2 regions of the Paenibacillus sp. FSL L8-0494 genome follow, and region 2 is predicted to be linked to the other one. Evidence: riboswitches for the same ligand, from Rfam matches in the RefSeq annotation. Region 2 holds a riboswitch; the other holds the start of a gene.

Region 1 (8,188 bases), 3.2 Mb from region 2:
CAATGATTTTGTTAAATCCCCCTGCTCCACCGTTCGTTCCTCACGATATCCGTCAATAAATGCTGAGGCTAGTGCTCCATCTAAATCTTCATCTAGAGCACATGACATCACTGCTCGCGCTACATCTAGCTGCGGATAATCATATTTGAACCGATCAAAATCTAGAATTGCAGACAATTGGCTATCTTGAAATAAAAGATTATCAACCCATAAATCACGATGTGCCCATCCAGCTTCAAGTCCTTCGAATATTTCCGGATCTATTTCTTCAGTCGCTCTTAGTTGTATCTCTAGGTCAGTGATAAGTGAGGTTTTACCCATTTCCTTTGATTGTTGTAGGAGTACATTCCAATGTTCTAAACGTTCCTCAGGGCTTTGTGGAATAAATTGTGGGGTTCTTTTCAAACTAATGGTCCCATCATTTAATAAACGATGCATTTTACCTGTGGCACGACCCAAATCAAACATTTGATGGATATTAATCTTACCCGGCTCTATGACACGGCCTTCACAATATTCCATTGCCATAAACGTTTCTCCCTGATCTGATTCCAGTAAAACATTATTGTTATAAGCCAACAATCCGGGACATGGGAGCCCCTGTAGATACAATCTTTTCTGTTGAGAAAAGGCAAAGTTCAGCTCTTCTGGGTTATACAATTTATATCTTTTTTTGTTGTATTGTTTAAGTAGAAATTGCCCTGAATCCGTTGTGATTTTCCATTTAAGATTTAACCAGCCACGTTTTATTGGGGTAGCATGAAGGACTTTCAATCCAAAAAAATGATAGAAACTATTACTTAAATCCTCTAAAATGGCTTCCTCTGAACGAATCGCTTCCATTTCATCAACTCCTATCTATTCAAAGTATAAAAGAAGAAGCCGCCAATGACGACTTCTTTTAGATATTTCTTTTTAGCAGAAAAAGTTATCTATAAATGAGGCTCCCGCCTTGGAGAAACTCTTCTGCCTTCTCTTGCATTCCTGATTCAATTCTCGTCGAATTACGGATATTATGAGAGATCTTCATACTGCAAAATTTCGGCCCGCACATGGAACAGAAATGAGCTGTTTTAGCGCCTTCCGCAGGCAATGTCTCATCATGATATTCGAGCGCTCGCTCAGGATCTAACGATAAATGAAATTGATCACGCCAACGAAATTCAAAACGGGCTTTCGAAAGAGCGTTATCCCGGTCTTGTGCTCCTTTATGCCCTTTCGCCAAATCTGCGGCATGTGCCGCTATTTTATAAGTAATGACCCCTACACGTACATCTTCCTTATTAGGCAGGCCAAGATGCTCCTTCGGAGTTACGTAACATAACATTGCTGTACCGAACCAACCAATCATCGCTGCACCTATAGCAGAGGTAATATGATCATACCCCGGCGCAATATCTGTAGTCAGTGGACCTAACGTATAAAAAGGGGCTTCGTTGCAAGTTTCAAGTTGCTTATCCATATTCTCTTTAATCAAGTGCATCGGCACATGTCCTGGACCCTCTACCATCACCTGTACATCATGACTCCAAGCCATAGCTGTTAATTCACCTAACGTCTCTAACTCGGCAAATTGTGCTTCATCATTCGCATCAGCAATCGAACCCGGACGTAATCCATCGCCTAGGGAAAAAGAAACATCGTACAGCTTCATGATTTCACATATCTCTTCAAAATGTGTATATAAAAAGTTCTCTTGATGATGCGCAAGACACCATGCCGCCATAATGGAGCCACCTCTTGAAACAATACCTGTCATACGTTGTGCCGTCAACGGGATATAACGAAGCAGAACTCCCGCATGAATGGTAAAATAGTCCACCCCTTGCTCCGCTTGCTCAATGAGCGTATCACGGTATACTTCCCACGTTAAATCTTCCGCTTTCCCATTCACTTTTTCCAAAGCTTGATAAATAGGCACCGTTCCAATAGGAACAGGAGAATTACGGATGATCCACTCGCGTGTCGTATGGATGTTTTTACCTGTGGAGAGATCCATTATATTGTCTGCACCCCAGCGGGTAGCCCATCTCATTTTCTCCACCTCTTCCTCTATGGATGAGGATACTGCGGAGTTTCCAATATTGGCATTGATCTTTACCAAAAAATTACGCCCAATAATCATTGGTTCACTCTCTGGATGATTGATATTCGCTGGAATGATGGCGCGGCCGCGGGCTACTTCATCTCTTACAAATTCCGGTGTCACATTCTCACGAATCGCAACGTATTCCATTTCCGAAGTAATAATCCCTTTGCGTGCATAATGCATTTGAGAGACATTACGCCCCTTTTTCGCTCGCAAAGGTTTTCTATGGAGCGCTGGAAACACTTCCGCCACAGCTTTTCCCGTTGCATTCCCGTTATCTTCAGGCTTCACGGTTCTTCCTTCGTACGCTTCCACATCCCCTCGTTCCTCAATCCAGCTTAGACGATTGGGCTCTAACCCCTGACGAATATCAGTATGAATATTAGCATCCGTGTAAGCCCCACTTGTGTCATAGACATGAATTGGGGCATTCTCCTCTTCGCCGTCTATGCCCGCAGTTGGACTAAGTGAGATCTCCCGCATAGGGACCTGAATATCAGACCGTGAACCCTTTACATAGACTTTTTGACTTGCTGGAAAAGCTGATAGATTGATTGGATCGTTGTTCAATTCGCTTGTCATCTCAATTCCTCCTATAAGGTGATTTGATCAAGCGGAGACGGTCTACTCCCCACACATAGAAAAGGCCACATCTGTATAAGATGCGGCCTTAGAGTAGACAAATAGAAATAGAGCTCCATTTCCTCCGCTGGCATTATCCAGATCAGGTTTGACGGTCGATAGTTATAACTATCCTCTCAGCCTGGTCCCACCAAGCTCCCGTGACTATAATTGCTACTTCAAAGTATAACCGAAAAGAGAGAATTATCCAAATCTACTCAAATGTGAGATCAATGTGTACGTTAGTATAACACCAATACCCCAAATCCTTCCAGAAGCACCTCGCCCGACAATGTTGTGCCGCTCAGTAAATCTGTTTTGGTCTCATGAAGATGGATCGTGACAGGAGTCTCACTATAATTAAGCAAAAAAGCATAACTGGAAGAAGCTCCGGTACGGACTTGCAGCTCTACCTCTTCTGGGAGCTCCAGCCAATTTGCTGGCGATTGTAGATCAATTAATTTTATGATCTCAGCCGCTGCCTGTTCGTTAAATACGGCTCCGTAATACCAAACCTCACCCTTGCCGCGACGATTTCTAGTTACCGCCGGTTTTCCCGCATAATAATCAGAGGCGTAAACCGCCATCACTTCAACCGAAGCTTCCTCTATTTTGAGAATATCATTAAAGTCATCTGCTCCTGTAACGACTTCGGTCGCGCCCGACCAGCTAATTGTTGTTGGCTGACGACTGCCCTTAACCATTGTGAATTCTTCAACTGTGATCCCGCATAGATCCTTAGCAGTACCTGGGAAAGGACGCATATAACATTGACCGCGCTCATCCTTATAGCCAGTTCTACAGCCGAAGATCAGTTTGCCGCCTTGTTGAACATATTCATCCAGCAGAGACGCTGTCTCATCTGTCATAATCGCTGGGTGAGGATAGATAAGCACGTCGTACCTTGCAAGCTCCTCCAGCGTTGTTTTTTTGCGCAGATAGAGCACGTCATTCGGGATATGCTTCCGCTGAAGAGCCTTGTACCACTCCTTATTGCTCTTCCACATAAACGGGCCATGCCAAACATCGTATTCTCCATCCCACTCATTGTCATAATCACGAACAATAGCAACGTTAGCCTGATTATGAGTACCGATAAACGCTTGACCTGCTGCTGCCAGCTCCTGACCGATCTGCCCCGCTTCCCGCACTCTCCGGTTAGGCTGATTATGATAGTCATTGATTCCATGCCAATAAATTTCATTGCCCATCGTAGCTGTCCGCCAGCGGAAATATAACACCATATCTGCCCCATGAGCGATCGACTGATAAGTCCATAACCGCATCTGCCCGGGCTTTGGAGAAGGCATATCCATCCGGTTCACCCAGCCACCCGGGCCTGACTGCTGCTCCATAATGCAGAAATTCGGGGATATCGAACGAACAACAGATAATGACAGTCCCCAGCCTCTATCATTCAGCGGATTCCGCTCATTCGGGTCATAAAAAATAGTAGAGAACTGAGGATAGGAATCATAGCTGAAGAAATCCAGCAGTTCATCCGTCATTTCATGGCTATCGAGATGACCGAACAGACCGTTCGTGGTTACCCATTGCTTAGGGGCAAGTTTACGAATGATATCCGCTTGGTTTTTGGCAAAAGAAATTGTATTGTCCGAAATAAACCGTTTTTCATCCAATGCCTGATGAGGATTGGGTTGCTTCGGTACTGGAGTCGGACGTGGAAGATAGACCTGAGACCAGTCACTATAGCTTTGATTCCAAAAAACAGCTCCCCATGCCTCGTTCAAATGCTCAAGCGTAACATATTTCTGCTGTAGCCATTCCCGGAAGGCCTTATGGTCACTCTCCGAATAAAATTCACTGATCTCACAGTTGAGCTCATTATCAATTTGCCAGCCAACTACACCCGGATGATTGCCGTAATGTTCAGCCATTTGTTCTGCAATACGTGCACACAGTTCCCGGTATTTAGGACTGCTGTAATTATAATGGCGGCGCATGCCATGCTGAAGTGTAACACCTTCGTAGGTTACATTTAATACTTCTGGATATTTATCAGTCAACCAAGCTGGAGGCGTTGCCGTCGGAGTACCAAGTACAACCTGAAGACCATATTTATGTGCTAGATCAATCGCCCGATCAAAGAGCCCGAACTGAAACTCCCCTTCTGTGGGTTCAAAAATAGACCAAGCAAACTCCCCCATCCGAATGATCGTAAAGCCGAGTTCACGCATCCGGCGATAATCGTCCTCCCACATGTTTTCTGGCCAGTGCTCCGGATAATAACAAACGCCAAGCTCGAATTTTTCAGTTGCGACAGGTTTCTTCATCATTACCTCCAAAGTATTAAAAATATGCTTTCAATATTTTATAATTCTATTGTAGTATCAATGATAAGAGGTCTTATATAACAAAATATTGCTATCATATAACAATCTTGCGTTTATTGCCTTAATCCAACTTGCGCTCTGTTGCGCTACAGAAATGGGTGCTGCCAAACATGAAGAAACAATGGTATTTGCCGACACCGGCTTTTTCAAAATATGTCTGTTATCCTGAATTTTTGGGACATTACACTCACTTTCCACAACATACAGAGAGAAGAAGCGAAGGGTTTCTGGGGAGTTATAACCTGCATTTGATCTTTGGTGGGGAGGGTTATGTATTCCATGAGGGCGAACGTATTCCGATGAGTAGAGGACGAGGTTTTCTGTACCCAAAAGGGGCTTATCAGCAATACGGCTCTGACCCAGGCGAGCCTTGGGATGTCCGATGGGTTCATTTTAATATTGAAATCGTCCTCCCCTTATTAGAGGAAGTGGACCAGTCCCGTGCATACCTGTTCACTTTTGATTTGGATGCTAAGCTGGACGAGCTATTCGAGGAAATGTACCTACTGAGCGCTTCCTACGTGACCCGTAGCGAGCCAAGACTATCTGCTCTGCTGTATGAGCTTCTAGTTAAATTGCTGCAGAACTCCGAGCCGCTTCACGGCTCAGTACCGCACGAGGTTAGACAGTCCATCCGGAGTGCTGCAGATATCATTCATGTCGAATGTGCCAGCCCTTGGTCTCTGGAATCGATGGCAAGATTGACCGGGTACAGCAGCTATCATTTTCTAAGGCTGTTCCGGGTGGTTATGGGCAAAACTCCAAACCGTTATTTAACCGATTGTCGGCTGGCTAAAGCCAAGCTTTTACTGGTTTCCACAGGACTCTCCATTGCTCAGGTTGCGACTCAGTCCGGTTTTGCCCAATCCAGCTATTTTATTAAAGTGTTCAGAAGGTTTGAAGGCATGTCTCCTGTGAAATACCGGCAGGCTTTTGGGGCGTAGACGATCTTCCTTCAGTCCGTAGAGATTCAATCTTAGTCTCTTGGACTTATCACCCTTAAAGATCATCCTTAAGAGAAATTTCACTCTCAATATCTAAACTTATTGTTTCGGAATGAATCTCCCCTTCATTATCATTCCATGTAATAGATAAAGTGGTGTTTTCATAATTTTGTCTATTTTTATTTAATTCGTCATACGAATACGGACCTGTTATAGACCCGATATCAGTGTTACTTAATATTGAAACGGGTCCATCCGTTGACCTAGCTTCATTTACAAGAACTGTTTCATCCTTATTATTAGTGTTTTTTTCATTGACTTCATACTTATAATAGCTACTATTCACTAAAGCGCTTGGGTCTCCCTTGAACACTAACTTCCCATGTCCCCGTAAAATTTTGCTAGATGAAATTATTATTTTGTAATCTAAAACATCCCATGTATCCCCTGTACCCTTAAGCGTATATACTTGAACACCAGTGTTTAAATTTGTTTCGACCTCTTTATTGAAATATAAATAACTCCATATCGCATTCGAAATAATAACCACAGCTACAAGTACTAGGATTAGTTTTTTCATATCTGCTCCTTTATAAATACTCCCAAACCTTTATTTATATCTTAAATTCCACTCCTTAGACCATTTCGGGAAAGCTTCTCCGGTCAATTCTTCGAGTGTTTTTCCATCAATGGTGTAAACCCAACCCATATGTAATTCATCGAAATCAGGAAAACTATAGCCTCCTATCACTTCATCGTCTGCTTCTAGCAGAAAAATCAGGGTTTGTTTTTTTGTATTATCCTTCTCATTATCTAAGGGGTGGTTTTTAACGATTAACTTACTTGTAGTTATTTCCTTACCTATATAATCGATTGGATCAACACTTTGAACACTCCAATATTGTATGTATGGCATTTCCGTCAGCAGTTTTTTATCTAATAAATATTCAGAAACAATTCCTTCATTACTAATGATCAGATAGCCCATATCGGTAATAAATTGTTCAGCTTTGCTATATTCTTTTTTTGAATTATCGCTAATTTCCTCATCACTACATCCCAATAAAAAGATTAAGAATAACGGAACTATGATTGTCCTTAATTTTTTCATAGGTTCTCTCCTTGCATTGTTTATTATCTCCGCGATAGCCCCATAGATTAATCTTGTTGTATGAATTTAGTATCATCAAACTCTTTAGCGTCTTATAGGCTCTCCATTCCACGCTGCTCTTCTAATTGTTATACCGTCTGACTTCATAAAATAAGTTTTAAACTGACCCTAGAAATTGAAACAGCGACAGCAATGGACGAGAAAATAAAATCCTAGACTTTCGCTGTTTCATTGAACTAAAGTTCCCCATTAACATAATATTCCTTAACTTATTTGCTTTCTTAATCAGGATTCGTTATATATTGTTAACAATAGACATCTGCCAAATATTATACATTGATTCAAGAGCCTAACTTATTATTCTGCCAACTTTTTTCTTATTTTTCTCCAAAAGCCGTCATTCCTCCGATTAATATGCTTCTCATTGTAGATCAGCAGACTATAGGAGGACAACAAAGTAGATGTTCGAATAATTACATATGTGCCTATAGTAATCAAAATGACGCAAATAGGATAATAAGGAATTAACACGCCTTTGGAGATCCCCTTTCTCTCTAGCAAAAAGCCCATTCCACCTACCGCCAACATGCCAGCACCCACAATGATCACAGCTGCGTACCTACTCTTCAATCTATTCAAACGTTCTGTTAATTGCTTCACATAACCTTGATCCAGCATAAGAGCCTCTTTATCCAGCACATGGTACCTTTCCTCGTCTTTCAGTATGGCGGACACAAGAACAACGACACCCGCTGCCGCCAACAAAATGATAATAAGAAAAGAATAAATGACTTGTTCCTTCCGAAGCATCAAATACGGCAAAAAAGACATAATTAGAAGGCACACACCTGTCGCAATGCGATTGGATGACTTTCGCTGATGAATCAAATACCCTTCCGCCATCTCTTGGCTGACATAATACCCACGCTCTTCAACGCCGCCCTTTACCTCGCCCTCCTTTAGCAAATAATCAATGGACACCTCGAACAGGTTTCCAATCATTAGCAATTTTTCGGTTTCGGGGTACCCCTGTCCGTTTTCCCACTTGCTGACTGCCTGTCTGGTTGTG
Region 2 (8,188 bases):
AACGATTAATTGCTGCAGGTCGAATCGCTGTGAATGGTATCGTCTGTGATGCGAACATTCTTATAGAGCCAGAGGATATCGTATGGATCGATGGGGAGCCGATAACAAGCAGTAAAGGGGAGCCAGTGTATCTCGCTTTGAATAAGCCGATAGGCATTACCTGTACAGCAGCCCCACATGTAGCTGGGAACATTATTGATTTTGTAGGGTATCCTTCAAGGATCTTTGCGATCGGCAGATTAGATAAAAACTCGGAAGGCCTCATTTTGTTAACCAACGATGGAGAGATCGTAAATAAAATGATGCGGTCCGAGAATGGGCATGAAAAAGAATATGTAGTTAATGTAGACAAACCGGTTACGTCAGAATTCTTACAAGCGATGTCTAGCGGCGTGAACATTCTTGGAATCACAACGAAACCTTGTGAGGTCTATCGGATCACAGAATGTCAGTTTAGAATTATCCTAACTCAAGGTCTTAATCTGCAAATACGCAGAATGAGCAAGGAGTTAGGATATAGAGTACTAAAGCTGGAGCGCATAAGAATTATGAATATTACATTAGACGGCTTGGAGCTGGGACAATGGCGGCATTTAAGCAGTGAAGAGCTGAATGAGCTTATGTCCCGCTTAAACTAACTTTGTCAACAAAGCCTCTGGCAGTTGGGGTAATGTCTACAGCTCCGGTAATCGATGAGATAACAGAGATCCCATCCGCACCGGCTGCTAATACAGGTGCAACATTTTGCAGCGTGATTCCCCCAATGCCAACCAAAGGGATGGTAATGCCTTTATTTCTTAGTTCTTCAATAATCGCAGTGCCTTGAACAGCTTTGGCATCCTCCTTGGATGACGTAGGATAAATGGGACCCACGCCCAGATAGTCGGCTCCATCGGCAATCGCCTGCTGAGCTTCAACGAAAGAGTGAGCGGATACACCAATGATTTTATTCTCTCCAAGTAGCTGGCGGATTGCCAATGCAGGTGTATCCTCCTGTCCTACATGAATTCCGTCCGCATCAAGCGCGATCGCTAAATCAATGTCGTCATTCACGATAAAGGGCACGCCATTGGCATGACAAATCTTTTGAAGTCGTCTCCCAAGATTAAGTCGAGCCTTATCGCTTAAGGAACCGGTACCCTTTTCACGGAATTGAAACATGGTTATGCCCCCAGCAACCGCTTCCTGCAGCACCTTAACTGGAGCTTTACGGCAATTTACGCTGCCCATAATGAAATAGACTTTTAATAGATCTCGCAGATGTTCACTGTTCATTCGTTGCACTGTTTATCCCTCGCAGTCTGTTCTGATAAGCAAAATGATTGGTTGGTCCATGCCCAGCCCCTATGCCCAGCTCGTCCTCGATCGCCGCTTGTATAAATGCTTTGGCAGTTTGAATGGCCTCTGCTACGGATTTGCCTTTGGCTAGCTCGGCGGTGACTGCTGCTGAATAGGTGCAGCCTGTACCATGCGTATGTCTGGTCTGAATCCGGCTACTCTCCAATAAGGTATATTCGTCACCATCATATAGAAGATCGGTTACGGCTGTGGTCGAGGTATCATGTCCCCCTTTTAGCACTACATATTTGGAGCCCATGCCATGAATGATTTTGGCCGCTTTTTTGCGTTCTTCGATGGTGGTGATCGTCATCTTTGTGATTATTTCGGCTTCGGGAATATTGGGTGTCGTCACCAATGCTAAGGGCAGCAGATGGCTGATTAAGGATTGAACCGCCTCCTGCAGCAGCAGTGTGGACCCTCCTTTAGCGACCATCACAGGATCAATTACAAGATTAGACCAGCCGTAATACTTAATTTTATCTGCCACAATGCGGATGATGTCACTGTTAAATAACATCCCGGTCTTTACGGCATCTGGTTGCAGGTCAAGTCCTATAGAATCAAGCTGCTGAATTATGGCGTCCAGAGTCACTGGATAAACCCCTTGGACAGCCAGCGTATTCTGCGCTGTCACAGCTGTGAGGACGGACATGCCGTAGACAGAAAGCTCCTGAAAGGTTTTTAGATCGGCCTGAATGCCAGCACCACCGCCGCTATCGGAGCCGGCAATGGTTAGAGCTTTGGATATAATCATCGAATTCACTCCTTTGAGGGTCATTAACTGAGCTGTTTGATGCTGGATCTTTCTAGGAAGACTTCTGGTGTGACCCATGTCAGTTGATTTAGAAACTCAACCTGAAAGCTTCCCGGCCCTTGACCAGTTGTTAGTTCAGCGGCGATTTCAGCTGCTACTCCATAGAAGGAGAGGGCTTCCACTGCGGCCTCCAACGAGGCACCGCCACTTACCGCGAGAAATGCCCCCACAACAGCGCTGAGCAAGCAGCCAGTTCCTGTAACCTTCGTGAGAATAGGGTGACCGTTGCTGGCAATATAGGTGTTTTTTCCATTCGTGATCACATCGTCTTTTCCAGTTATGATGACCACACAGCTTAACTTCCTCGCAGCAGCTTCAGCCAAAAGGACTACATCGCCTTCACCTTCGCCAGCATCCACCCCTTTAATGGACCAACTCTCTCCAATGACATTAGCGACTTCAGCCACATTCCCCCGCAGTGCGGTGATTTGCATCTCATTCACTAGCTTTTGAGTGACAGCGGTCCGATAAGAAGTTGCGCCTGCACCAACCGGGTCAAGCACTAGGGGAACCCCGTGTTTATTAGCGGATTTACCAGCGAGCAACATAGATTGAATAGCGTAGTCATTGAGTGTGCCGATATTTAGAACTACAGCAGACGACATAGCGGCTATGTCGATCACTTCTTCGTGGGCATCTGCCATAAAGGGAGAGGCGCCAAGCGCCAACAGACCGTTGGCTGAGAAATTGGCTACCACAATATTAGTGATGTTGTGGATCAACGGGTTGGATTCCCGTACTTTGGCTAAATAACTCATCATAATTCCTCCTCAAGCTTGTATGAACAACTAACTAAACATTACAGATTGATAAAAGCTTCCTGTGCTTTAATATCCTCTGGTAGAAGATTGTTGGTGGATAACCACAGCTGAACCTTTTCCCAAGATGTCGGGTCTTGATATCCAAAAGATTGATCGCCAGCATTCATCAGCGGCAGCAGAATCTCAAGACTTTTTTTCTCAATCTCCTTGTCGAGCGGTGAAGTTGCATCTTCATGTGCAACCAGTAAATCCAGGGCTTGTTCAGGATTCTGCTCCACAAATTCCTGTCCTTTTGTAATGGCATTTAGAAATTTTTTAAAGTAGGCTTCAGAATTTTGCAATCCTTGTTCGCTGGCCACCAGCACAAGCTCATAATAGTCAGGTACTCCGTAATCCGTTGGATTAAGCGAAGTGACCGGATGTCCCTCTTTTTCAAGGATTAGTTGTTCATGGTTGATGAACCCGCCCATTATTGCGTCTACTTGTCCAGTAGAGATCGCAGGGATGAGGTCAAAACCTACGTCAATCAGCTTGGCGGATGAAGGATCGCCTCCATCACTCTGGATCATTGTCCGAATCATCGCTTCATAGAGCGGAATGGAGGAATAGCCGATTTGTTTTCCCGCGAGCTCTTTTGGACTATGAATACTGCCAGCCTGAGGAACCATCAGATGATTCAGTGGATGCCGCACGATTGCTGCAATCGAACGTACAGGGATTTTCTCGCCGCGTGCCATAAGTACCTGAGGCTGATAACTGAGCGCTAGATCAATTTGATTCGCTGCAACAAGCTTTAGGGAATCATTGCTGTCCGCAGGCATTTTGATCTCGACATCCAAACCTTCCTCTTGGAAAAAACCTTGTTGTTGCGCAGCGTATAGAAAGGAATGAACGGCATTGGGATACCAATCAAGCATAATCGTCAGCTTGTGTGACTGCTTATTTTCGGTATTGGAGGGATCGGTTTGGGAGTTGTTATTTATCTTGTCTGCCTTCCCGCAGCTGCTTAAGAGCAAAAGTGTGCATACTAGAAATACAGAAATAAGTCCTCGTTGTGGGGATTTTAAATGATTCATTGGTTTGATCCTCTTTTCTTTAAAAATAATTGTTCGAGTAAAGCTATCGCCAGAAAAAGCACCACACCAAGCGCGGACAGCAGAAATACAGCCGCGAACATTTCATCGCTCTGCATATTTCCGGCCATTCTGCGGCTGAAGTAACCGAGTCCTTTACTGCCGCCGAGCCATTCCCCGATAGTAGCTCCGATGACGCAGTATACAATGGACAGCTTTAAGCCAGAGAAAAAAGCAGGCAACGCCAGTGGAATTTGGGTTTTGACAAGCAGCTGCCAGCGGTTTGCACCAAATGTTAATAATAAGTCCTTGTAAGTCTGGCCACTTGTACGAAGTCCATCATATGTACTCACTACGACTGGAAAAAAAGCCGTCAAAAACACCACAGCCACTTTGCTCCACAGCGAATATCCGAACCACATAATAAAAATGGGGGATAGCGCAATTAATGGGATCGTCTGGCTAATGATAAGAAAGGGATAGATGGCCTTTTCTATGGGGCGATACAGGAACATTCCAGTGCCCAGCAATACACCACAAATAACAGAAAGGACAAAACCCACCAGTATCTCCTGTAACGTTGCCAATAAATGCTGTCCGAATAATAATTGCCTGTGCTCGATCAATGCGAAGCCAATAGATGAAGGTGCAGGGAGAATAAAGGCTGGAATCATGTGAAGGCGAACAGCTGACTCCCAGATTACAAGAATGAGCAGTACCAGAAGAACGAAGGGACCATAATTGTCTAGATGTTTTTTAAAAGGTATAGGTCGCATGTAATCTCCGCTCCAGCTCTGCCCGCAGTGCTATAAACCGGGGTTCATAGTTCATCTTATAATGTCTTGGCCTTGGTAGATCCACAACGATCTCCTGTAATTCGCTGTGCGCACCGCCAGATAATAAATAAATCCGGTCACTGAGCAATAGTGCTTCTTCCAGATCATGAGTGATGAGCATAATCGTCTGATTCAATTCACCCCATAACTCCAACAGCCAACGGTGTATCTCGCGTTTGGTCATGGCATCGAGAGCGCCAAAGGGCTCATCCAGCAGCATCAGACCAGTTCCGCCTCCAGCCACTAAGGTGCGCAGAAATGCGACTCGCTGTTTCATTCCACCCGAAAGTTCATGGGGATAAGCCTTCTCTACATCTGCTAAGCCGAAGCGGGTCAACATTTCCCGAATCTGAGTGATCGTTTCTTGTTTATTGAATCTGGGCTTGATCTCCCAAGGCAAAAGGCAGTTGTCGAGCACTGTCCTCCAAGGCAGCAATAAATCCTGCTGAGGCATATAAGCGATCTGACCTAAACGACTAGCGGTTGACGGGTGCGTAGAGAGTTTTATTTTTCCGTGAGTAGGTTCGAGTAAACCGGCAATCGTTTTGAAAAATGTACTTTTCCCGCATCCGCTAGCACCTACTACGGAGACGAATTCCCCTTGCCTGATATCCATAGATAGATCTGCGAATACAGGGGGGTGCTCAGATTCCGGAAAAGAGTAGGTTAGGCCTTGAATAGATAAAATGGTCGTGATGATCTAACCTCCTAAAATTTTTGTGGAGCGCCTAAACAAATAAAGACCCATCCATTTCCAGAGGAAATGAATGGGTCAAAAAGTTCATTCTGCATAATAACACTTAACATGCTTGATGAAAATTCTGCTCCACTTCCCTCCGCTGGTATGATCCAGATCAGGTTCCAAGGGTCCGGAGCTTGAAGCTCCGTCTCAGTCGGCCGACTCCCCTAGTGAAATAACAGGTCCATATTAATTTGTTTATAAATATACCATATCTTTCTGAGAAGTAAAGAGAGAAAGAAGTGAAGGATTAATCCAAGATTGGGTAAGATATAGGTAGGAATCTAGTTAATATTATAATTCCGATGTATATAATCGGAAAAAAGTATTGACGATCATGTGATGGCAGTGTACTATTCAATTTACCGGAAAAAAACCGGATAGAGAGAGGGGATTTAATAATGAAAAAATGGAGTTTAACTATTATATTGGCGTTAACCGTGGTCCTTGTAGCGGCTTGCGGCAATAATTCGAATACCAATACGGCTGCTGAACCTACAGCTGGAACGAATGGTGGAGCAGCATCTTCAGCGCAAAACAGTTTGGAGGCTGTGAAAGCCAGCGGCAAATTGCGGATAGGTACAGAAGGGACTTATGCGCCTTTTACTTATCATGACACTGCGGGGAAATTGACTGGTTTTGACGTGGAAATTGCTGAAGAAGTAGCAAAGCGTTTAGGTGTTAAAGCTGAATTTTTTGAAACTCAGTGGGATGGTATTTTCGCTGGAATGGATGCGAAACGGTTTGATGTAATCTTTAATGAAGTTTCCATTAACGAAGATCGCAAAGTGAAATATGATTTCTCTGAACCCTATATCGTATCCAAAGCAGTATTGATTGTGAGCGAAGACAATGAGGATATTAAGACCTTTGCCGATCTTAAGGGTAAAAAAGCCGGACAATCCCTGACAAGTAACTTATCCGACATCGCTCGTGAGAACGGTGCTGAAATCGTAGCTACGGACGGTTTCAATCAAGCGATGGACCTGCTGACTTCGGGACGTATTGATGCAACTGTGAATGATGGCTTGTCTTATCTGGATCTGAAAAAACAAAAACCAGATGCAAAAATTAAAGTGGTTGATGAGATTCCTGAAGGATCACAAAGTGCCGCGGTATTCCTGAAAGGTAATGATGAGCTGGTGAAAGCGGTCAGTGATGCGATTACAGAGATGAAGAGTGATGGAACGTACTTGAAAATTTCCGAGAAATACTTTGGAGCTGACGTTTCAAAATAATACAAGGCTAGCAAGGCTAATTAAGCCTGGAAGCTAAAAAGGATGTCTGAATAATGGATGACCGCAAAATACAAATTTTCTTAGACACACTGCTACCCCTGCTAAAAGCCGGGGTGGCTTTTACCATTCCGTTGGCGCTACTTTCCTTTGTGCTTGGATTGATTTTGGCGATCCTAACCGCGCTGGCACGTCTTTCACCGTGGGTAATTCCGAAGCTAATCGCCCGTTTTTATGTGTGGGTTATTCGAGGAACCCCATTGTTAGTGCAGCTATTTATTATATTTTATGGTTTGCCGGCTGTTGGTATTGTACTCGACCCCTTCATTGCCGCCACCATTGGATTTACCCTTAGCGTAGGGGCTTATTCATCGGAAATCGTACGCGCTGCTATCCTGTCGATACATAAAGGCCAATGGGAAGCTGCCTTCTCAGTCGGGATGACTCGTGGGCAGGCTCTGCGCCGCGTAATTCTGCCACAAGCTGCGCGCGTTTCTGTACCGCCGTTGTCCAATTCCTTTATTAGCTTGGTTAAAGATACTTCGCTTGCAGCGATCATCACCTATACGGAGATGTTTAGAACCGCACAGCAGGTAGCCTCTACCACTTATGAGCCTCTGCTGGTATACTCCGAAGCAGGATTGTTTTATTTAGTGTTCTGTTCTGTGCTGTCGGCGCTGCAAAATTACTTGGAGAAACGACTCGATCGTTACTCTGCGACCTAAAGGAGAGATACTTGTGATTGAAATCATTAATTTGCATAAATCCTTCGGCGCACTCCAAGTGTTAAAGGGTATTGATCTGAAAATGGAGCATGGAAAGGTACTTGTCATTATTGGGCCATCTGGCTCCGGGAAGACTACACTGCTGCGCTGTTTTAATCTGTTGGAAATCCCGGATCAAGGCAGCCTGTCGCTCAGTGATATCACCATCAATTTTACAGATCATAAGAAAATTCCTCAGAATTCCGTATTGGCCCTTCGTCAGAAAACAGGGATGGTCTTTCAATCGTATAATTTATTTCCGCATATGACTGCGCTTGGCAATGTGATGGAGGGACAGGTAACTGTCCTGAAACGATCCAAGGAAGAAGCGCGCAAGCGGGGGCTTCAGCTGCTGGCTAAGGTGGGTTTGGCAGATAAAGCTGATAACTATCCACATCAGCTGTCAGGTGGACAGCAGCAGAGAGTGGCCATCGCCCGGGCTATGGCAGTAGATCCAGAAGTGTTATTGTTTGATGAGCCCACTTCGGCGCTCGATCCTGAGCTGGTAGGGGAAGTGCTTAAGGTTATCAAACAATTAGCGGCAGAAGGTATGACTATGGTGATTGTGACCCACGAGATGAAATTTGCCGCCGATGTAGCGGACCGGATCATTTTGATGGATGGT

Evidence for each region. Region 2 has a riboswitch for thiamine pyrophosphate ahead of NYE35_RS13175 (ABC transporter ATP-binding protein). Riboswitches for the same ligand answer to the same signal wherever they lie in the genome.
Region 1: another riboswitch for thiamine pyrophosphate. It lies ahead of thiC (phosphomethylpyrimidine synthase ThiC); the one in region 2 lies ahead of NYE35_RS13175 (ABC transporter ATP-binding protein).

Annotation. Positions count from the first base shown of each region.
Region 1 is NZ_JBBOPQ010000001.1:6,149,886-6,158,073, forward strand. Features, by position in the region: gene NYE35_RS27700 (phosphotransferase) at 1-843, opposite strand, end outside; gene thiC (phosphomethylpyrimidine synthase ThiC) at 929-2,671, opposite strand; TPP riboswitch at 2,774-2,883, opposite strand; gene NYE35_RS27710 (beta-galactosidase) at 2,953-5,004, opposite strand; gene NYE35_RS27715 (helix-turn-helix transcriptional regulator) at 5,175-6,008, shown strand; gene NYE35_RS27720 (hypothetical protein) at 6,064-6,588, opposite strand; gene NYE35_RS27725 (hypothetical protein) at 6,619-7,119, opposite strand; gene NYE35_RS27730 (helix-turn-helix domain-containing protein) at 7,477-8,188, opposite strand, start outside.
Region 2 is NZ_JBBOPQ010000001.1:2,936,315-2,944,502, forward strand. Features, by position in the region: gene NYE35_RS13145 (pseudouridine synthase) at 1-638, shown strand, start outside; gene thiE (thiamine phosphate synthase) at 619-1,275, opposite strand; gene thiD (bifunctional hydroxymethylpyrimidine kinase/phosphomethylpyrimidine kinase) at 1,265-2,095, opposite strand; gene thiM (hydroxyethylthiazole kinase) at 2,119-2,913, opposite strand; gene NYE35_RS13165 (ABC transporter substrate-binding protein) at 2,955-3,992, opposite strand; gene NYE35_RS13170 (ABC transporter permease) at 3,989-4,765, opposite strand; gene NYE35_RS13175 (ABC transporter ATP-binding protein) at 4,746-5,441, opposite strand; TPP riboswitch at 5,640-5,743, opposite strand; gene NYE35_RS13180 (amino acid ABC transporter substrate-binding protein) at 5,966-6,802, shown strand; gene NYE35_RS13185 (amino acid ABC transporter permease) at 6,856-7,524, shown strand; gene NYE35_RS13190 (amino acid ABC transporter ATP-binding protein) at 7,538-8,188, shown strand, end outside.